3 regions of the Serratia fonticola genome follow, and region 3 is predicted to be linked to each of the others. Evidence: riboswitches for the same ligand, from Rfam matches in the RefSeq annotation. Region 3 holds a riboswitch; each other region holds the start of a gene.

Region 1 (6,522 bases), 2.5 Mb from region 3:
CCCCCGACCCAGCTCATCCCCATATGATCGATACCCGAACCTACCGTTTGTGACAGCCAGGCAATCAGGCCCAGTTTGCCGAGGAAGGTCGCCATCATCACCAAGGCGGCAAACCAGACCACGGTATCCCAGGCCCCTTTGTGCTTCAGCACGTCGTCCCAGCTCAGTACGCCGGTTGCCAGCAGGATCGCCAAACCAATCACCGCAGCCGTCGTTGGGTTAACCGCCAGTGCGGGGCCAAAAATCATCGCCGGAACCCCGGCCCACAGCACCAGCAACAGGGCAAACACGCCCAGCGTGATTTTCTCTGGCAGGGTTATCCGCCCCAGAGTTTGCAGTTTATCTTTCGCAAACAGTGGCGCATCTGGGGTGCTTTTGATTTCCGGTGGATACAGCAGATAAACCACCAGCGGCATGACGATCAACGAACAGATTGCCGGTACCAGCGCCGCTACCGCCCACATGCCCCAGGTGAGTTCGAACTCGGAACCGGCCCCTTTGGCGATCAGATTGACAATCAGCGGGTTAGGCGCAGTTGCGGTGATAAACATCGCCGAGGTGATCGGGTTGATGTTGTAGTTCACCAGCGAGAGATAGCGGCCAATCTTGCCGGAGGTATTCAGCTCGGGCTTGGAGCCAAAGCTGTCCGCTATCGATTTCATTATCGGGTGAATGATCCCGCCGCCACGGGCGGTATTACTCGGCGTCACCGGGGCCAGCACGGTTTCCGCCAGGGTTAACGCATAGGCGATCCCCAGCGTTTTTTTGCCAAACAGCGAGATAAAGTAGTAGCCAATGCGCGATCCCAGGCCGGTTTTATTCAGGCTCAGGGAGATCATGATCGAGAAACCGATCAACCAGATGAGTTGATTGGAGAACCCACTCAGTGCATCGTCCAGCGCGGCCCCCGGCTTGCCAGGGTTGGTCACTCCGGTCACGGCCACCAGCGCAATGGCAATGATGGATACGGCGCCGATCGGCATCGCCTTGCCGATAATGGCAATGATGGTCCCAATAAACAGCGCCAGCAAATGCCAGGCATTCGGTGCCACCCCTTCGGGAACAGGGATCACAAACCAGATCAGCAGAGCGACGATAACGGCACAGAGGGAGGGAACAGGTTTGAGCGGCGTTAGTTTATCCATAACATACCCACTTTTATCAACGGGATCGGCATCTCAATAGCAAGATGGATAAGAGCGTGAAGCTCACGCTCTGAGTCCGTTTATCTTAGTGAGAATGGAGCAGTTTTCTCAATGATATGTATCAACTAACCGGGTGTTACAGCTCACACTTCGCGAACTTTGGCACACATCCACAGCGCCAGGATGGCAAGCAGGGTAATCAGGTAGTAAACCGCATAGTGCCCAAAGTTTTCCACCAGCGCGCCTTGCAGTACACCGGCCAGGATCACTCCGGTCGAAATGCTGTTGGTAAACATAGTGGTCGCGGCACCGGGCCGCCCCGGCATCAGATCCTGAAAATACAACATGCCGATCCCGGCAACGATGCCAATAAACACCGCATTGAACAACTGCAATACCATCAGGGCCGACTGGAACTTGAACAGCACCAACCCGGCATAAAACAGTACGCCTGCCGCCACCGCAAACAGCATCATATTGCGTTTGCCAAAGCGTTTGACGTAATAACCCGCCAGCAGCATAGCCGGAATTTCCAGCCCGGCGGCGGTCCCCATCAGCCAACCTGCCAGCCGTTCTGGCAAGCCCAGGTCGGCAGTGATATACAGTGGCATATCGATGATATACATGGTGTTGCAGGTCCACATCAGCATCGAAGCCACAAACAGCAGGCGCACATCGGGATCGCGCCAGGCGCTGATTGGCGCGATAGGCGGAGAATCTACGCTGATCTCAACGTTGGCACGGGGCACCGAAGGCAATATCAGCCACACCAGCAGCACGCTGACGACAAAAATCCCCGCCGCAATTATAAACATCACGGTAAAGCCGTAGTTCAGTGCCAGCATAAACGACAGCGGCGGGCCGATCACCCAGGCCAGTGAAAGCTGAGCGCGCATCACCGAACTGAACATCACTACTTCACGTGCCGAGCTGTCCGCATACTCACGCGCCAGGGCAAAAATCTGCGGCATGGCGGTATTGGCAATCGCGGCCAGCAATACACCAGCAGTGATCAAGGTCAGATAATCACGGTTGAACGCAAACAACAGGCTATTGCCCACCGCCATGGCACAGCACACCAGGATCAGCTTGCGCCGATCCCCACGGGTATCCGAGCGCTTGGCCAACAGGAAGCTGACGGCAATCCCGGCGATGGCATTCACGGTATAGAACATACCCACCCATAGCGGGCGCACCTTTACCTCGGTGGTCAAAAACAGGCTCAGCGTGGGAGCTTGCAGTGCTCCGGCAATGCCGGTCAGGAAGGCTATCAGCAGGAAGGCGGCAAAAACGGGATTAAAACGGCGCGGCAACCAGCGTCTGAAACTCATGGCGATATCCCTATCCAGAAATAAAGAAGGCTATGCTACAGAAGGAAAATTGCCGAAGGAAGTAAAGACGGCAGATAAAAATGCCAGTGGGTGTTACCCCACTGGCTGGTGAAAAGCACCATTACTCAGAAACACTTTTGCGGTGAACGTCAGATACGCTCACGGTATTGCTTGTCGCTCAGCGTGGCGATGTCCCACTGGGTCAAGTGGGCCAGCATCTCCAGCCGCGCCTGTTCAGGTACCACCCGCAGCCAATCTGCCTGCTGGCGGCGGATCGCGGTGAAATAACGCTGATAAAACTGTTTAGTTAACAGAACCGTCATTTGTTATCCCTCCGCTGATTCAACTGCCCTCATTATCGGCGTAATATAGGGAAAGATAAATTGACGACTTGATGCCAGAGAGTTCCTCTTTTATGTCCACCTCACGCCTGCAACAACAGTTCATCCGCCTGTGGCAACGCTGCCATGGCCGAACCACCGAAACCACGCTGCAAGAGTTGGCGGAGGTGCTCAGTTGTTCCCGCCGCCACGTTCGTTCGCTACTGGGAGCCATGCAGCACGAGGGCTGGCTGACCTGGCAGGCCGAATCCGGCCGGGGTAAGCGTTCGCAGCTCAGCTTTCATTACACCGGATTGGCACTGCAACAACAACGCGCCGAGGAACTGCTGGAACAGGATCGCATCGACCAACTGGTCCAACTGGTGGGCGATAAAGACGTGGTGCGCCAAATGCTGCTTTCCCAGCTGGGGCGTAGCTTCCGCCAGGGGAAACATATCCTGCGCGTGCTTTACTATCGTCAGCTTTACAACCTGTTGCCCGGCTCGGCACTGCGCCGTTCAGAAACCCACCTGGCAAGACAGATTTTCAACGGCCTGACGCGGGTAAACGAGGAAAACGGGGAACTGGATCCGGATCTTTCGCATCATTGGCAAACGATCACCCCTTTGCACTGGCGCTTTTATCTACGTCCGGCGATCCATTTTCACCATGGCCGTGAGCTGGAAATGGAAGATGTGATCCATTCGCTCAATCGCCTGATCCCACAACCGCTATTTTCACATATCGACAGGATCGACTCGCCTACGCCCTATGTCATCGATGTGCATCTGCACACGCCGGACTACTGGCTGCCCTGGCTGCTGAGTAGCGTACATGCCATGATCCTGCCGCGCGAATGGCAGAGTTTGCCGGACTTTGCTCGCCATCCGATCGGCACCGGCCCCTATCGCGTGATACACAACAACCAAAGCCAGATGAAAATCCATGCCTTTGACGACTACTTTGGCTATCGTGCCCTGATCGATGAGGTCAACATCTGGGTATTACCGGAAATCACCGAAGAGCTGGCGCACTCCGGCGTCCAGCTGCAGGGGGATGATACCGGTAGGAACGAGCTGGAAAGCCGCCTGGAAGAAGGCTGTTATTTTCTGCTATTCGACCAGCGTTCGGCACTGGCGGCCGATCCGGAAATCCGCAGTTGGCTAAGCGAACTGATCAACCCGATCGCGCTGCTGAGCCACGCCGGGCCGCTCTACCAGCGTTACTGGGCTCCGGCCTATGGCATTCTCCCGCGCTGGTTGCATAACCGCGTATTGGGGCAGCAGCCCAAGCCTGCAGGCTTAACAGAATTGACTCTGACCTTCTACAGCGAACACTCCGAGTTCCATGCGATCAAGCAGGCTATCGCCTCTCTACTGGCCGAGCAGGGCATCAAACTCAATGTGCAGGTTGTGGATTATGAAGCCTGGCATAAGGGCAAAGCACAAAGCGATCTGTGGTTAGGCAGCGCCAACTTCACCCTGCCGCTGGAGTTTTCTCTGTTTGCCACGTTGTATGAACTACCGTTGATCCAACACTGTCTGACGGAGGATATCGCGCAGGATGCCGCTCAGTGGCGGGAAAATAGCCTGTCCATGGCCGAGTTTTGCCAGCGCCTGGTCAGCAGCCATCAGTTGCATCCGTTATTCCACCACTGGCTGCAACTGCATGGTCAACGCAGCATGCGTGGGGTTCGGATGAATACTCTCGGCTGGTTCGATTTTAAATCTGCCTGGTTTGCGCCGCCGGAAGCATAATCGCCTTTCACCCACGCCGCTAAGCCTCTACAATAGCGCCGACTCAACGGGGTGCGGAGAACCCGCCAATTTTTGGCCAACGGTTTTCCGCTGAGAGCACACCCGTCGAACCTGATCCGGTCAATACCGGCGGAGGGATTTGAGCATGGCGCGTTAACCCTTGTTAACCCAGTCCTCAGATACCTTTGCCCCTTTATTATTAGGAGTGCAAAGTGGTCAAAAAATACCTGCCCTGTTTATTACTGCTAGCGGCGATGCCCGTCCTGGCCAAGCCAACGCTGACGGTCTACACCTACGACTCTTTCGCTGCCGACTGGGGCCCAGGCCCGGTGATAAAAAAAGCCTTTGAGGCCGAATGTGACTGCGAATTGAAATTCGTGGCGCTGGAAGACGGCGTGTCGTTACTCAATCGCCTGAGAATGGAAGGCAAGAACAGCGCCGCCGACGTGGTTTTGGGCCTGGACAACAACCTGCTGCAAGCCGCGCAGCAAACCGATCTGTTCTCCGCCAGCCAAGTCGATACTAGCAAGCTCACGGTTCCCGGTGGTTGGCACAACCAGACTTTCGTTCCCTACGACTATGGCTACTTTGCTTTCGTCTACAACAAAGACAAGCTGAAGAACCCGCCGACCAGCCTGAAAGAGTTGGTGAGCAGCGATCGCCCCCTGAAGATCATCTATCAGGATCCACGCACCAGCACTCCTGGCCTTGGCCTGCTGCTCTGGATGCAGAAAGTGTATGGCGACGAGGCACCGCTTGCCTGGCAACAGTTGGCGAAGAAAACCGTCACCGTGACCAAAGGTTGGAGTGAAGCCTACGGCCTGTTCCTGAAAGGGGAAGGCGACATGGTACTGAGCTACACCACCTCCCCCGCCTACCATCTGATCGAAGAGAAAAAAGACCTCTATGCGGCGGCCAACTTCAGTGAAGGCCACTACCTGCAAATCGAAGTCGCTGGCAAGCTAAAGGCCAGCAAACAGCCAGAACTGGCCGAACGCTTCATGCAGTTTATGGTCTCCCCGGCCTTCCAGAACACCATTCCCACTGGCAACTGGATGTACCCGGTGATCAAGACGGAACTGCCCGCCGGTTTCGAACAGATGACCGTGCCGCAAACGGCATTGCAATTCAGCGCCGAGGAAGTGGCACAACAGCGTGGTAACTGGATCCGAGCATGGCAAACCGCCGTCAGCCACTGATCCCCCGCTGGTTATGGCCGGGGCTGATGGCCGCCGGTCTGATCCTGTTGATCGCGTTGGCGGCCATGGGCTCGCTGTGGCGTCATGCGCCCGAGAGCGATTGGCGCAGCCTGTGGCAAGACAGCTACCTGTGGCACGTGGTGCGCTTTACCTTTTGGCAGGCGCTACTCTCCGCCGTAATCTCGGTGGTGCCTGCCATCTGGTTGGCCAGGGCACTGTACCGGCGGCGCTTCCCTGGCCGCAACCTGCTGCTGCGCCTGTGCGCCATGACGCTGGTGCTGCCGGTGCTGGTGGCGGTGTTTGGCATGCTGAGCGTCTACGGCAGGCAAGGCTGGCTGGCAACGCTGTGTGGTTGGCTGGGCGTGAACTACAGTTTTTCGCCTTATGGCCTGCAAGGTATTCTGCTGGCACATCTGTTCTTTAATATGCCTCTGGCCACCCGCCTGCTGCTACAGGCGCTGGAGAACATTCCCACCGAGCAGCGACAACTGGCCGCACAGCTGGGGATGAACGGCTGGCAGCAGTTCCGCTTTGTGGAATGGCCTGCGTTACGCCGCCAGATCCTGCCCAGCGGCGCACTGGTGTTTATGCTGTGTTTTGCCAGCTTTGCAACCGTGCTGTCGTTGGGCGGCGGGCCACAGGCCACCACCATAGAGCTGGCGATCTATCAGGCCTTGAGTTACGACTACGATCTCAGCCGCGCTGCGCTGCTGGCGCTGATCCAACTGGCTTGCTGCCTGGGGCTGGTAGTACTCAGCCAGCGTTTGAGC
Region 2 (6,522 bases), 2.1 Mb from region 3:
CGCCCAACCGTTGCAGCGGTGCCAGAATGGCGTCATTCCCACCGCGCAGGTCGACGCGTTTCATCGCCATGGTGACCAGTTGCGAGCCGGAGGCTTGTAGTGCAGCCAGCATCAACTCGGGCGTAGCGAATTTCCCCGTGCCGGTAAACAGACGTGAGGTAAAGGTGGTATCGGCGATTTGCAGCATGTCAGCCTCCGGCAATCGCTTGAAACAGCAAGATATCATCACCGTCCTGCACCTGACGGGTGGCCCAGTCGCTGCGTGGAATGATGACCTGGTTGATCGCCAAAGCGCTACCTGGCTGGTGGCGTTCCAGCCGTTCGAGCAAAGCGTCGATGTTTAACGGCTGCTCCAGCTCCAGTGGTTGATCGTTGAGCGTAATCTTCATGCTGGCTCTCCGCAGAGGGGGCAGGTGCTGGCCTTGCTCAGTTGCAGGGTGCTCCAGCTTTGCTGCTTGCCGTCGAACAGGCGTAGCTTGCCGCTAAGGGAGGAGGGCAGCCCAGCCAGCATCTTTATCGCTTCCAGCGCCTGCAGCGTGCCGATCACGCCAACGACCGGGCCTAGCACGCCCGCAGTACGGCAGTTACGCTGCGGTTCGGTCTGCTCCGGGTAGAGGCAGGCATAACAACCATGGGCATAGGGCGGTTCGATAACCAGCAACTGGCCGCTGAACCCCACTGCGCTGCCGCTGATCAACGGCACGCTGGCTCGGATGCAGGCGGCATTCACCGCATGACGGGTGGCCATGTTGTCGCTGCAATCAAGCACCAGATCGGCACGGGCGACGGCATCGTTCAGCGTTGCCCCTTGCAGGCGTTGCTCCAGCGCGATCGACTCCACCAGAGGGTTCAGTGCTTGCAAATGGTTCTTTGCCAACTGAGCCTTGCTGGTGGCGATATCACCGGTGCGGTACAGAATTTGCCGTTGCAGATTGGTGAGGTGTAGCTGGTCATCATCGGCCAGCAGCAGTGTACCGACACCTGCTGCAGCCAGATACAGCGCCGCCGGGGAGCCTAATCCTCCTAATCCGACGATCAGCACCGTGGCTTGTTTCAGCTTTTCCTGCCCCTCGGGACCGACGTCTTCCAGCAGCAGTTGCCGGCTGTAGCGCAAGAACTCTTGGTCATTGAGCATCGCATGACTCCTTGCCTTCAATCAGCTGCAGCAGCGTTGCCGTAGCGGCACGCCAGTCTGGTGCCTGGGTGATGGCGCTGACCACGGCCACGCTGCCAACGCCACAGGCCAGCACTGCGGGGACGCGCTCGATGCTGATCCCGCCAATGGCTACTGTGGGATACTCCTGTAATCCGGCGACGTGGCGTCGCAACTCGGCCAAGCCTTGTGGCTCAGAGGGCATCTCCTTGGTTTGAGTTGGGAAGATATGCCCCAGTGCGATATAGGAAGGTTTGACGGCGATCGCCCGGGCCAGCTCAGCATCGTCATGGGTGGAAACGCCCAAGCGCAATCCTGCACGATGGATAGCGGCCAGATCGGTGGTGTCCAAATCTTCCTGCCCCAGGTGGACGCCGTAGGCATCATGCTTAATCGCCAACCGCCAATAATCATTGATAAACAGCCGGGCCTGATAGCGCTTGCCAAGGGCGATAGCGGCGGCAATGTCCGCCTCCACTTGCTCGTCTGGCAGATCTTTGATGCGTAGTTGGATAGTGGTAACGCCTGCCTCCAGCAGGCGGGCGATCCATTCAACGCTGTCGACGACCGGGTATAAACCCAGCTTGTGCGGTGTAGCAGGGAAGGGAGAGGTGAGGTTAGTCATTATTTATCTCCTCCTGCAAATTGGCCGCACTGTGGTACAGCTCGCTGCCGCGTGAGCGGAATTCAGCCGACATTTTCTCCATCCCGGTCAGTTGCACTTCGATCGGTTTGGCGGCCTCTTGTGCGGCGGCATAGTCACGCACTTCCTGGGAAATCTTCATCGAGCAGAACTTCGGCCCACACATGGAGCAAAAGTGGGCAATCTTGCCGGATTCTTGCGGCAGCGTTTCGTCGTGATAGGCGCGGGCGGTTTGTGGATCCAGCGCCAGGTTGAACTGATCTTCCCAACGGAATTCAAAGCGCGCCTTGGACATGGCGTTATCGCGGATTTGCGCGCCCGGATGGCCTTTCGCCAAGTCGGCGGCGTGAGCTGCGATCTTGTAGGTGATCAGCCCCTGTTTCACGTCCTCCTTGTTCGGCAGCCCCAGATGCTCCTTCGGCGTCACGTAGCAAAGCATCGCGCAGCCGAACCAGCCGATCATCGCCGCGCCGATCCCAGAGGTGAAATGGTCGTAACCTGGAGCGATATCGGTGGTCAATGGCCCCAGCGTATAGAACGGCGCTTCATGGCAATGTTCCAGCTCCTCGGTCATGTTGCGGCGGATCATCTGCATCGGCACGTGGCCTGGGCCTTCGATCATCACCTGTACGTCATATTCCCAGGCAATCTTGGTCAGTTCGCCCAGCGTATGCAGTTCAGCGAATTGCGCTTCGTCATTGGCATCCTGGATCGAGCCTGGGCGCAGGCCGTCGCCGAGTGACAGCGAGACATCGTAAGCGGCGCAAATTTCGCAGATCTCGCGGAAGTGCTGATAGAGGAAGTTCTCCTGATGATGCGACAGGCACCACTTCGCCATGATCGAGCCGCCACGGGAGACAATGCCGGTCAGGCGTTTGGCGGTCATTGGCACATAGCGCAGCAACACCCCGGCGTGGATGGTGAAGTAATCGACGCCTTGCTCGGCCTGTTCCAGCAAGGTATCGCGGAACATTTCCCAGGTCAGGTTCTCCGCCACGCCATTCACTTTCTCCAACGCCTGATAGATTGGCACCGTACCGATCGGCACCGGGCTGTTGCGCAGGATCCATTCACGGGTTTCGTGGATATAGCGGCCAGTGGAGAGATCCATCACAGTGTCAGCGCCCCAGCGGGTTGACCATACCAGCTTCTCGACTTCCTCTTCGATCGAAGAGGTGACCGCCGAGTTGCCGATATTGGCATTCACCTTCACCAGGAAATTACGACCAATAATCATCGGCTCGGATTCCGGGTGGTTGATGTTGGCGGGGATGATGGCGCGGCCAGCGGCCACTTCCTGGCGCACAAATTCCGGCGTGATGTTCTCCGGCAGATTTGCGCCCCAACTTTGGCCGGGATGCTGGTGGCGCAGCACTTCGCCACGAATGCGCTCACGGCCCATATTTTCGCGAATGGCGATAAATTCCATCTCTGGGGTGACAATACCGGCGCGCGCGTAATGCAACTGCGTAACACATTTACCCGGCAGGGCTTTACGGGGCAGCGGAAGGTGTTCAAAGCGCAGATGGTCTAACCCAACATCGGCCAGTCGTTGTTGGGTGAAGCCGGAACTGACGCCGCTTAACGCTTCGGTGTCGGCACGTTCGGCGATCCAGCCCGCTCGTACTTTGGCCAAACCACGATGTACGTCGAGCACCGCCAGCGGATCGCCATACGGCCCTGCGGTGTCATACACCGGGATGGCTTCGTTCTGTTCATATTGGGGCTGGTCTTTGTTGCCGCCAATCAGCGTCGGGCTGAGCTGGATCTCACGCATCGGTACCTGGATATCGCTGCGCGAACCCGCGAGATAGATCCGCTGTGAGTTGGGGAAGGTGACGCCTTGCAGAGAGTCGATAAAATCTTGCGCTTGGTCACGCTGTTGTTTACGGGCACGAGGTTTGTTCACGGTAGACATAGCAAATTCCTATCAGTGTAGTGATGTGTGGAAAATTGCTTGTCTGGAGCTCGGAGGGAGTAATGATGGTAGCCGGTAAGGCAGGCACAGCCCCTGGCGGGAGCATCTTGCCTATGGCGATAGATTACTCTTGTTCCCTTCGCGGGTATTAACCCGATCAGGTTCCGCGGATCCCGAATTAACGGTCTCAGCCTGGCTAATTTAATGAAAAATCAGCGCTAGGCACTCCGACAAGAGTCCTCAGTATAAGAGGGTCAACAAAAACCACAAGCCCTCCCCCGTCATCTTTCAAGCCGTAGCGTTGTTGGCTGCCTAGCTACGGCTTGAAATCTATAGGAGGATAGAGATCAAAATCAGGCTGGGTGTGATAGCGATTCAGTATTGCTAGTGCCCGGTTGGCCCTGCTGCCAGGTTTCTGCCGCCAACTGGATCAACTGATCTTCCAAGGCGAAACGAGATGCCAGGGCTTCGCCGATATCTGACAACGCCTGATTGAGTTCTTCACACACGTCCTGATCGATATCGACTTCGGTGTAGCGGTCATGGAACGCCATGACGGCTTCGGTATTGGCCTGTAATTTTGGGTAGAACTTGGTGGCTAGCGCCATTTTGGGGCTGGCGGAGCCTTCCACTTGTTTGATAATTTTGTCATAAATGTGAAAATGCCCGGCAGAGAGATAATCCACCAGATTATGGCAAAAGTTCTCCAGCGCTTTTTCATTGAGCGGCGTATGCTTTTCTTTGTTGGGTTTAATGCCGACTAAACTGCAGTAGGCAACCAGCAGTTGCTTGCGTGCCTGCAACCATTGATCGACTAATTCATTACTGCCACCAACGCGCTGAGTCAGGCTTTCCAATCGGTTTAGCATGATTGACTCCGTGTGTAAGAGAAAGAAAAAGTAAGTTAATAAAATGTAACAAAGACCATTCCTAGATTGCCAGTGAAGCAGAGGTTGTGCAACAACATATGGAACTTGCATTAACGGGTAACGAAAATGGCTGGTGGATCGTCAGCCATGAAAGCAAAATTTGGTTACCAAACGGTGAATTGCCGTTTGGTTCCGCCGCACTATTTTCCTTGCAAGGCCGGCCGGCTCGGCAAATTGGCGAATGGGAGGGAGCCCCGGTCTGGCTGGTGCGCCAACCGATGCCGAAAGAGATGGGATCGGTGAGGCAGTTGCTCAGTCTCGATCGTGGCCTGTTCCAACTGGCCGGGCGCGGCGTACAGCTGGCCGACTTTTATCGCTCGCACCGGTTCTGTGGCTACTGCGGCCATGAAATGCACCTTAGCCGTACCGAAAGCGCCTGCCTGTGTGACAACTGCCGCGAACGTTATTATCCGCAGATTGCCCCTTGCGTGATTGTCGCTATCCGCCGCAATGACGAGATCCTGTTGGCACAACATGTGCGCCACCGTGGGGGGATCCATACCGTGCTGGCGGGGTTTGTTGAAGTAGGGGAAACCCTGGAGCAGGCCGTAGCGCGCGAAGTGATGGAAGAAAGCAATATCGCCATTACCAACCTGCGCTACGTCACCTCGCAGCCCTGGCCGTTCCCTCATTCGCTGATGATGGCGTTTATGGCCGAGTATCAGGGCGGTGAACTGCGCCACGATCCGAAGGAGTTGCTCAATGCGGGCTGGTATCGCTATGACCAACTGCCGATGCTGCCACCACCTGGTACCGTTGCACGCCGCCTGATTGAGGACACCGTGGCGCTGTGTCGGGCAGAATAATGTACAATGGCGGCAGATAATCAAGGGAGCCCAAGAAATGAATGAGTTGAAGAACGATCGCTACCTGCGTGCGCTGCTGCGCCAGCCGGTGGATCTCACCCCTGTATGGATGATGCGCCAGGCCGGTCGTTATTTGCCAGAGTACAAAGCCACCCGTGCTCAGGCCGGGGATTTCATGTCGCTGTGCAAAAATGCCGAACTGGCCTGCGAGGTGACATTACAGCCCCTGCGCCGTTATGCACTGGACGCCGCCATCCTGTTCTCCGACATCCTCACCATTCCCGATGCCATGGGGCTTGGGCTCTATTTCGAAACTGGGGAAGGCCCGCGTTTTTCTTCGCCAATCACCTGCCGTGCCGATGTAGAGAAGCTGCCTGCATTCGATCCGGAAGACGAGCTGGGCTATGTCATGAACGCGGTGCGCACCATCCGCCGTGAATTGAAGGGTGAAGTGCCACTGATCGGTTTCTCCGGCAGCCCGTGGACGTTGGCGACCTATATGGTCGAAGGCGGCAGCAGCAAGGCATTCACCAAGCTGAAGAAAATGATGTATGCCGAGCCGCAGACGCTGCATTTGCTGCTGGATAAGCTGGCGGACAGCGTGATCCTGTATCTCAATGCCCAGATCAAGGCCGGGGCGCAGTCCGTAATGGTATTCGATACCTGGGGCGGCGTGCTGACGGGCCGTGATTATCGCGAATTCTCACTGCACTATATGCATAAAATCGTTGATGGCCTGCTGCGTGAAAATGACGGACGCCGGGTGCCGGTGACGCTGTTCACCAAAGGCGGCGGCCAGTGGCTGGAAGCGATGGCGGCCACCGGTTGCGATGCGCTGGGCCTGGATTGGACCACCGATATTGCCGATGCGCGCCGCCGTGTGGGCGATAAAGTCGCGCTGCAGGGGAATATGGATCCTTCCATGCTGTATGCCGCACCGGAACGCATCGCCCAGGAAGTGGAAACCATTCTGGCCGGTTTTGGCCAGGGCGAAGGTCATGTCTTCAACCTTGGTCACGGTATTCATCAAGACGTGCCACCGGAACATGCCGGGGCCTTCGTTGAAGCGGTGC
Region 3 (6,522 bases):
CCGCACCTATGGCGGCGTGGTGCTTAGCCGTGACGATGGCGATCAGCCCATCGATCGTAAAACCCATATCAACACCGAAAAGAAACGCCAGATCGCCTATGCGGCCATCAAGCTGATCGACGATGGTGATTCGCTGATCTTTGACGCAGGCAGCACGGTATTGCAGATGGTGCCCCATCTGGCGCAGTTCAATAACATCACCGTGATGACCAACAGCCTGACTATCGTTAACGCGCTGGTGGAACTGGATAACGATCAAACCATCCTGATGCCCGGCGGCACCTACCGTAAAAAATCCGCCTCCTTCCATGGCAGCCTGGCGGAGTCGGCATTTCAGCAGTTCAGCTTCGATAAGCTGTTTATTGGGGCCGACGGTGTCGACCTCAATGCGGGTGTCACCACCTTTAATGAGGTGCATAATGTCAGCAAGGCGATGTGTGAAGCCGCCAGCCGTATTGTGTTACTGGTCGATTCCTCGAAGTTTGGTCGCAAAAGCCCCAATGTGGTGTGCGATCTGAGCGTCGTGGATACCCTGATCACCGATAACGGCATCAACCCGGATTACCTGGCTGCGCTACAGGCCAAAGGTATCAATATCATTCTGGTAGGAGACCCCCTTGATGAGTAACGCCACTGCCCTGCTCAACTTTGCCCGTGAAACGCTGGAAATTGAGCTGACCGAAGCGCAGCGCCTGCTGACACGCCTGGATGACAACTTTGTCCAAGCCTGTGAACTGCTGCTCAACTGCCGTGGCAAGGCGGTGATTTCCGGTATTGGTAAATCCGGCCATATCGGCAAGAAGATTGCCGCTTCATTGGCCAGCACTGGCACCCCGTCGTTTTTCGTCCATCCGGCGGAAGCCTTGCATGGCGATTTGGGGATGATCGGCACCGATGATGTGGTGATCTTTATCTCTTATTCAGGCCGCGCCAAAGAACTGGATCTGATCCTGCCTCTGCTGGCAGAGAGCAAGATCCCAGTCATTGCCATGACCGGTGGCAAAGAGTCGCCACTGGCGCTCGGGGCTGCCTGTACGTTAGATATCAGCGTTGAACGTGAAGCCTGCCCGATGGGCCTGGCACCAACCTCCAGCGGAGTGACTACGCTGATGATGGGGGATGCATTAGCGATGGCCCTGATGCGACAGCGCGGTTTTAATGCCGAGGATTTTGCCCGCTCCCATCCAGGTGGCAGCCTGGGTGCTCGCCTACTAAATCGCGTCCATCATTTGATGCGTACCGGCGATCGTCTGCCGATGGTGCAAGAAAGCGCCAACGTGATGGAAGCCATGCTGGAGTTGAGCCGTACCGGCCTAGGCTTGGTAGCCGTATGTGATGCACAGCAAAAAGTGGTGGGGGTGTTTACCGACGGTGACCTGCGCCGCTGGTTGGTGAAGGGCAATAGCCTCAATGACGGCCTCAGCCCGGCGATCACTCGCCCCGGCTACCGGTTGCCAGAACAGTGGCGTGCCGGGGAAGCCCTGGAAGCGCTGCACGAACAACATATCAGCGCCGCTCCGGTGGTGGACATCGATGGCGTACTGGTAGGGGCAATCAACCTGCACGACCTGCATCAGGCCGGGATCGGCTGATATCACGTAGGGGCGTAGCATGCTACGCCCGCTTAACTACCCTGGCGCGTAGCTTTGCCCCTCAGCAGCGTTACTTCCAGTCCGGATTACCCTCAAACTGTTTCTTCAGCAACGCTTTCATCTGATCATCCGGTTTACCCAGCCATTGATATTTGGCGTATTTCTTCGGATGGTCGATGGCCTGCGGCTTATTGTGCACTTCAACCCGCACGCCCCAAGCCTGGGACTTGTCTGCTTTAAAAGCCACAATCATAAAGTTATTGGCGCAGTCATGCGGCTTGCAGATATTACCGATCTGGTAGCTTTGCCCTTGCCAGGTGACAGTTTCGGCTGGTGTGGAAGTGCCGATCCCTTTGCGCGCCCAACCCGGTAACTGTGCTTGGCCCTTTACCATATTTTTCCAACTGGTTTGGTAGCCCGGCTGCTGGATCAGATCTGAGGCAGTGATAATCTGTTCGGCAAAACTGCCGGTGCTAAATCCAAGCAGGGTCGCAACCAGGGCTCCCAGCAACCTCTTTTTTCCTATCATGGTCTTCTCCCTCGGTAAATCAAAAGCGTAGCTCCAAGTAGCTCAGACCACAATTAAACGGGAAAGTTGGCTCAGCGTTTTTCGTCAGACTACCTGCCAATACCCTTTTTTGGTTGCCCCAACCCTGATTAACCGCTTTCGCTCCAGGAAGCGGAGGTAAATTTTCTTCCGACATTTCTTCCGACATTTCTTCCGACATTTTGGCTAGGATTCTCTGCTTGTCACCAATATCTTCAGTTAATGCCGCCACCCGTTTCGCCAGAATAATCTCAACCTCAGGCTCACCACCAGGCATGGAAATGGTGTACCGGCCCAATTCCCTGCCCCACCTCCAGGCTATCGGCCTGCTGTAAAGCCAGTTGCAGGTAGTTTTTTGCCGCTGCCACGGTATCGGCCCAGTTCTGGTGGCGCGGGCGCAGGGCAGCCAATGCCGCAGATAAGGTGCAACCAGTGCCGTGCGTGTGCCTGGTCGCTATGCGTGGCGCACTAAAGCGCTGCTCAAAGCCGGGAGTAAATAACCAGTCTGGGCTTTCCTCTTCACTTAGGTGGCCGCCCTTCATCAACACCGCCTGACAGCCCATCGCCAACAATGCCTGGCCCTGCTCACGCATTTGCGATTCGTTTTGTGCCGGAGCGCAGGCCAGCAAAGCAGCGGCCTCTGGCAAGTTCGGCGTGATAATGGAAACCAATGGCATTAGCTCACGGCGGATGGACCCCACCGCTTCCGGTGCCAACAGCGGGTCACCACTTTTAGCCAGCATCACCGTATCCAGCACCACATAAGGCAGCTTGTAATGGCGTAGACGCTCGGCCACTGCCCGCACGATATCGGCATTAGCCAACATGCCAATTTTAGCGCTGTCGATACGCACATCGCTGAGTACCGAATCCAACTGGGCGGCCACAAATGCCGGTTCGATATGATATACCGACTGTACGCCACGGGTGTTCTGCGCCACCAGCGCGGTGATCACGCTGGTGCCATAGGCCCCCAACGCGGAGAAGGCTTTCAGATCGGCCTGAATACCGGCTCCGCCACTAGGATCGGTGCCAGCGATGGTGAGAGCGTTAATCCGTTTCATAGCAGATCCTCCATGCGCAGTTGGTAGAGAGCATCCAGGAAGGCAGCAGTAAAGCTGCCAGGGCCAGAACATTGCGCCGTGGCCCTTTCACCACATAGCGCCATCACCCGACAAGCGGTGGCGACGTTATCCAGCCGATCGCCCGGCAAACTGCAAAACGCTGCCACGACGGCCGAAAGCGCGCAGCCCGTTCCCACCACGCGCGTCATTAATACATCACCACCCGTGACGGCCCAATCTCGTTCACCATCGGTGATATAGTCTGTCTCACCGGTGACGGCCACAATGGCCCCGCAATTACGTGCCAATACGCGTGCTGCGGGTAACGCCACCAGCGAGTCATCCTGACTATCCACGCCACGGGCGCTGGTCTGCAGGCCACTCAATGCAATGATTTCCGACGCGTTGCCACGGATCGCTGCTGGCCGCAGGGTGAGCAAACGGCGGGCGAAGGTAGCGCGATATTCCAATCCCCCAACGGCAACCGGATCCAGTAACCAGGGTTTATCAGCACGATTTGCAGCCTCGATGGCGGCTAACATCGACTCTGCCCGCGATGCGTGCAGGGTGCCGATATTGATCAACAGCGCATCAGCCACGCGGCTGAACTGCGCGGCCTCTTCCGGTTCCACCACCATGGCTGGAGAAGCGCCAAGCGCCAGCAGCACGTTGGCCGTCAGCTCTTGCACCACTTCGTTGGTCAGGCAGTGGATCAATGGAGGTTGGCGTTTAAATTGGTTAAAACAGGCCGCGGCACGGGTGCCGGGTAACACATCAGGTCGAGTGAACATAATGCTCCCAACCGGCGTTCAAGAAGGCGGGTACCGGTTGAGATACCGCGACATCCCTACGCTGGCATAATCCAGATCAGGTAATACGGGTAATTTCTCAGCCCCTAAGGGCACCCCGTGTCGACGTATGCCATTATTGGCGTTACGGTCGATAAGGTCAATCCGAATGGGTATGTGCGAGAGTGAGCTCTGGCCGCCACCAACATCGTCTGTCCTACGGCCTAACAGACTCTTTGATAGCGATATAGGGTAGTTTAAACACCGCATCTTCCCAGAGCGCAAAAAGGGATGCTTATTGCAGAACTTTAAGAACAAACGGTGTGTTCTACCATTAAGCAAGGCAAACAAGGGGTCTGTCTCGCTAAGTACATGTGCTAATTAAAGTTATTGCACTTTGAGCACTGGCTGCTCCACTATTAACTCCCCATTTTTATAAACCATCAACACACCTGGCGGACTATCACTGGTACCAATCACCGTCACCAGACAGTCATATTGGTAAGGGCCGCTTTGAAATTGAAATGTGTGATTGCCACCACTCCCTTCGAATTTTACCTCGCCATTTTTCAGTACCAGATCTGGTTTTTCACCGATCGGATTTCCCTTGGCCCAAGAGGCATAGCGATACTTGCCATTGTTCAATTGGTCGATGCGAATAGTAAATTTTTCGGTCTGCCACATCAGCACCGGACGTTGATACTCTTTCAGGCTTGAATGCAGTGTATTTTTTTGTTTGGCGATCAGCTCGCTGACCAACCTGGCTTCAAGCGCTGTCTGATAATTGACAGCAATAATATTGCCATCGTAATCCATCCATATCACACCTCTACCCAGCATAATGCCTCGCCATCCCATCGCCTGCCAATCTTGTTGGGCACTGGATTGCGCAATGGTATCGAGAAGGGTGCTATCAAATACTTCATCAAAGCGTGAAAGCATCTCCTGTGGGCCACGGATCTCCGCAATAGGATATTCTCGCTTCAAAGGGTAGGCGATCCGGTCGCCAATGGCCTGACGATCCTTATTTTTTGCAGCATCGATAAAAGAGTGCACTATAGACTGATATTTTATGGGGAGAGCATCCTCTTGCCCATAAACAGATGCCATACTCAGTACCAACCCAAGGAATCCGAGCACCCCTTGCCTACACCACGTTATCAGGAATGATTGGCCAATCCTTGTCGTAACATATCCTTTCGCTTGTTTCATTTTGTCCCCCAGATAATTATCTTGCTTACATCTTAAAGAAGATGTTGTTGTTTTGTAACCCAACGTTGGGACGCGCTCCTTAGGGCTAGGGATATTTAAAGGCACGATCGCCATATCCGTATGCTTTCGCTCCGTTCAAGCGCCTTACGCAGTTCGCAAGGCCCCTCAGGTAATGTATAGTTCGCGTTTAACGGGGAAACCATGCTCACTCACTCATCTATCCGCCTGAACAAATACATTAGCGACAGCGGCATTTGTTCTCGTCGCTCTGCCGACCGCCACATCAAGCAAGGCAACGTTTTCATCAACGACAAGTTAGCCTCCGTGGGCGCTCAGGTATTGGCCGGGGATGTGGTGACAGTTAACGGCCAGCCGATCGAACCGCGTGATGCGGGCGATCTGGTGCTTATCGCACTGAATAAGCCTGTTGGCATCATTACCAGCATGGGGAAGCATGTGCGGGATAACATCGGTGATTTCGTTAATCACAGCAGACGCATCTTTCCTATCGGGCGCTTGGATAAAGACTCCCAGGGGCTGATTTTCCTGACCAATGACGGCGAACTGGTCAATAAGATCCTCCGTGCTGGCAACAATCACCAAAAAGAGTATCTGGTCACCGTCAACAAACCGGTAACCGATGAGTTTATTCAGGGCATGAGTGCGGGCGTCCCCATCCTGGGCACGGTGACTCAAAAATGCCTAGTGGAACAAGAAGCCCCACGGGTGTTTCGCATCACCCTGGTGCAAGGGCTTAACCGCCAAATCCGCCGCATGTGCAAATATTTTGGATATGAAGTCATCAAGCTTGAGCGCGAACGTATTATGAACATCGTACTGAAAGGGTTGCCGCTAGGCGAATGGCGGGATTTTACCGCTGATGAACGGATCGAGTTATTCGAGCTGATTGAACACTCCTCGTCCGAGGATATTTTCACTCCCGCTTCAATAACGCCAAATTTAAGCGACAGTAACGTTACTCCAACTCCGGCAATCACTGATTAACCTGATTGCGTTATTCCAGGAATGGGGCGTACTGATAGCGATCCGTCCTCACTGAGGGGCCTGCAATTTTCTTGAAAATCCGCACCTTCCTACCTTTACCTCTCCTTGCGTTCGAAATTGCAATCAACCTCTCAAAACAGCCGATAATTATCAGTTGATCTTGTTTTCATTCGGCTCTATCTTCTCGCATCCGGGTACATGAAGCGGCTCGCTGGATGCGGTCTATCCCTCCTCCCCTTTCCGTCTACCAAACGGATTTATGACTCTTTTCTTGTCAGAGTTACCACACAGCATTTGATAACTTTCGGTAAACA

What was found. A riboswitch is a leader RNA that binds a small molecule or an ion and turns the genes downstream of it on or off. The one in region 3 is predicted to bind thiamine pyrophosphate.
Region 1: linked by a shared signal. The riboswitch ahead of thiB (thiamine ABC transporter substrate binding subunit) and the one ahead of thiM (hydroxyethylthiazole kinase) in region 3 are both predicted to bind thiamine pyrophosphate.
Region 2: linked by a shared signal. The riboswitch ahead of thiC (phosphomethylpyrimidine synthase ThiC) and the one ahead of thiM (hydroxyethylthiazole kinase) in region 3 are both predicted to bind thiamine pyrophosphate.

Annotation. Positions count from the first base shown of each region.
Region 1 covers NZ_CP011254.1:2,682,514-2,689,035, reverse strand. The annotation lists gene WN53_RS11960 (DASS family sodium-coupled anion symporter) at 1-1,145, opposite strand, end outside; gene WN53_RS11955 (sugar efflux transporter) at 1,289-2,476, opposite strand; gene sgrT (glucose uptake inhibitor SgrT) at 2,626-2,799, opposite strand; gene sgrR (HTH-type transcriptional regulator SgrR) at 2,892-4,553, shown strand; TPP riboswitch at 4,591-4,709, shown strand; gene thiB (thiamine ABC transporter substrate binding subunit) at 4,766-5,752, shown strand; gene thiP (thiamine/thiamine pyrophosphate ABC transporter permease ThiP) at 5,728-6,522, shown strand, end outside.
Region 2 covers NZ_CP011254.1:2,240,267-2,246,788, forward strand. The annotation lists gene WN53_RS09930 (thiazole synthase) at 1-187, opposite strand, end outside; gene thiS (sulfur carrier protein ThiS) at 189-389, opposite strand; gene WN53_RS09940 (HesA/MoeB/ThiF family protein) at 386-1,135, opposite strand; gene thiE (thiamine phosphate synthase) at 1,125-1,778, opposite strand; gene thiC (phosphomethylpyrimidine synthase ThiC) at 1,771-3,714, opposite strand; TPP riboswitch at 3,832-3,954, opposite strand; gene WN53_RS09955 (Rsd/AlgQ family anti-sigma factor) at 4,068-4,583, opposite strand; gene nudC (NAD(+) diphosphatase) at 4,682-5,449, shown strand; gene hemE (uroporphyrinogen decarboxylase) at 5,487-6,522, shown strand, end outside.
Region 3 covers NZ_CP011254.1:149,443-155,964, forward strand. The annotation lists gene srlR (glucitol operon DNA-binding transcriptional repressor SrlR) at 1-628, shown strand, start outside; gene gutQ (arabinose-5-phosphate isomerase GutQ) at 621-1,592, shown strand; gene WN53_RS00555 (inhibitor of vertebrate lysozyme family protein) at 1,663-2,121, opposite strand; gene WN53_RS00560 (hypothetical protein) at 2,141-2,416, opposite strand; gene thiD (bifunctional hydroxymethylpyrimidine kinase/phosphomethylpyrimidine kinase) at 2,403-3,203, opposite strand; gene thiM (hydroxyethylthiazole kinase) at 3,200-3,994, opposite strand; TPP riboswitch at 4,031-4,122, opposite strand; gene WN53_RS00575 (hypothetical protein) at 4,379-5,203, opposite strand; gene rluF (23S rRNA pseudouridine(2604) synthase RluF) at 5,405-6,208, shown strand; gene WN53_RS00585 (phosphoethanolamine transferase) at 6,522-6,522, shown strand, end outside.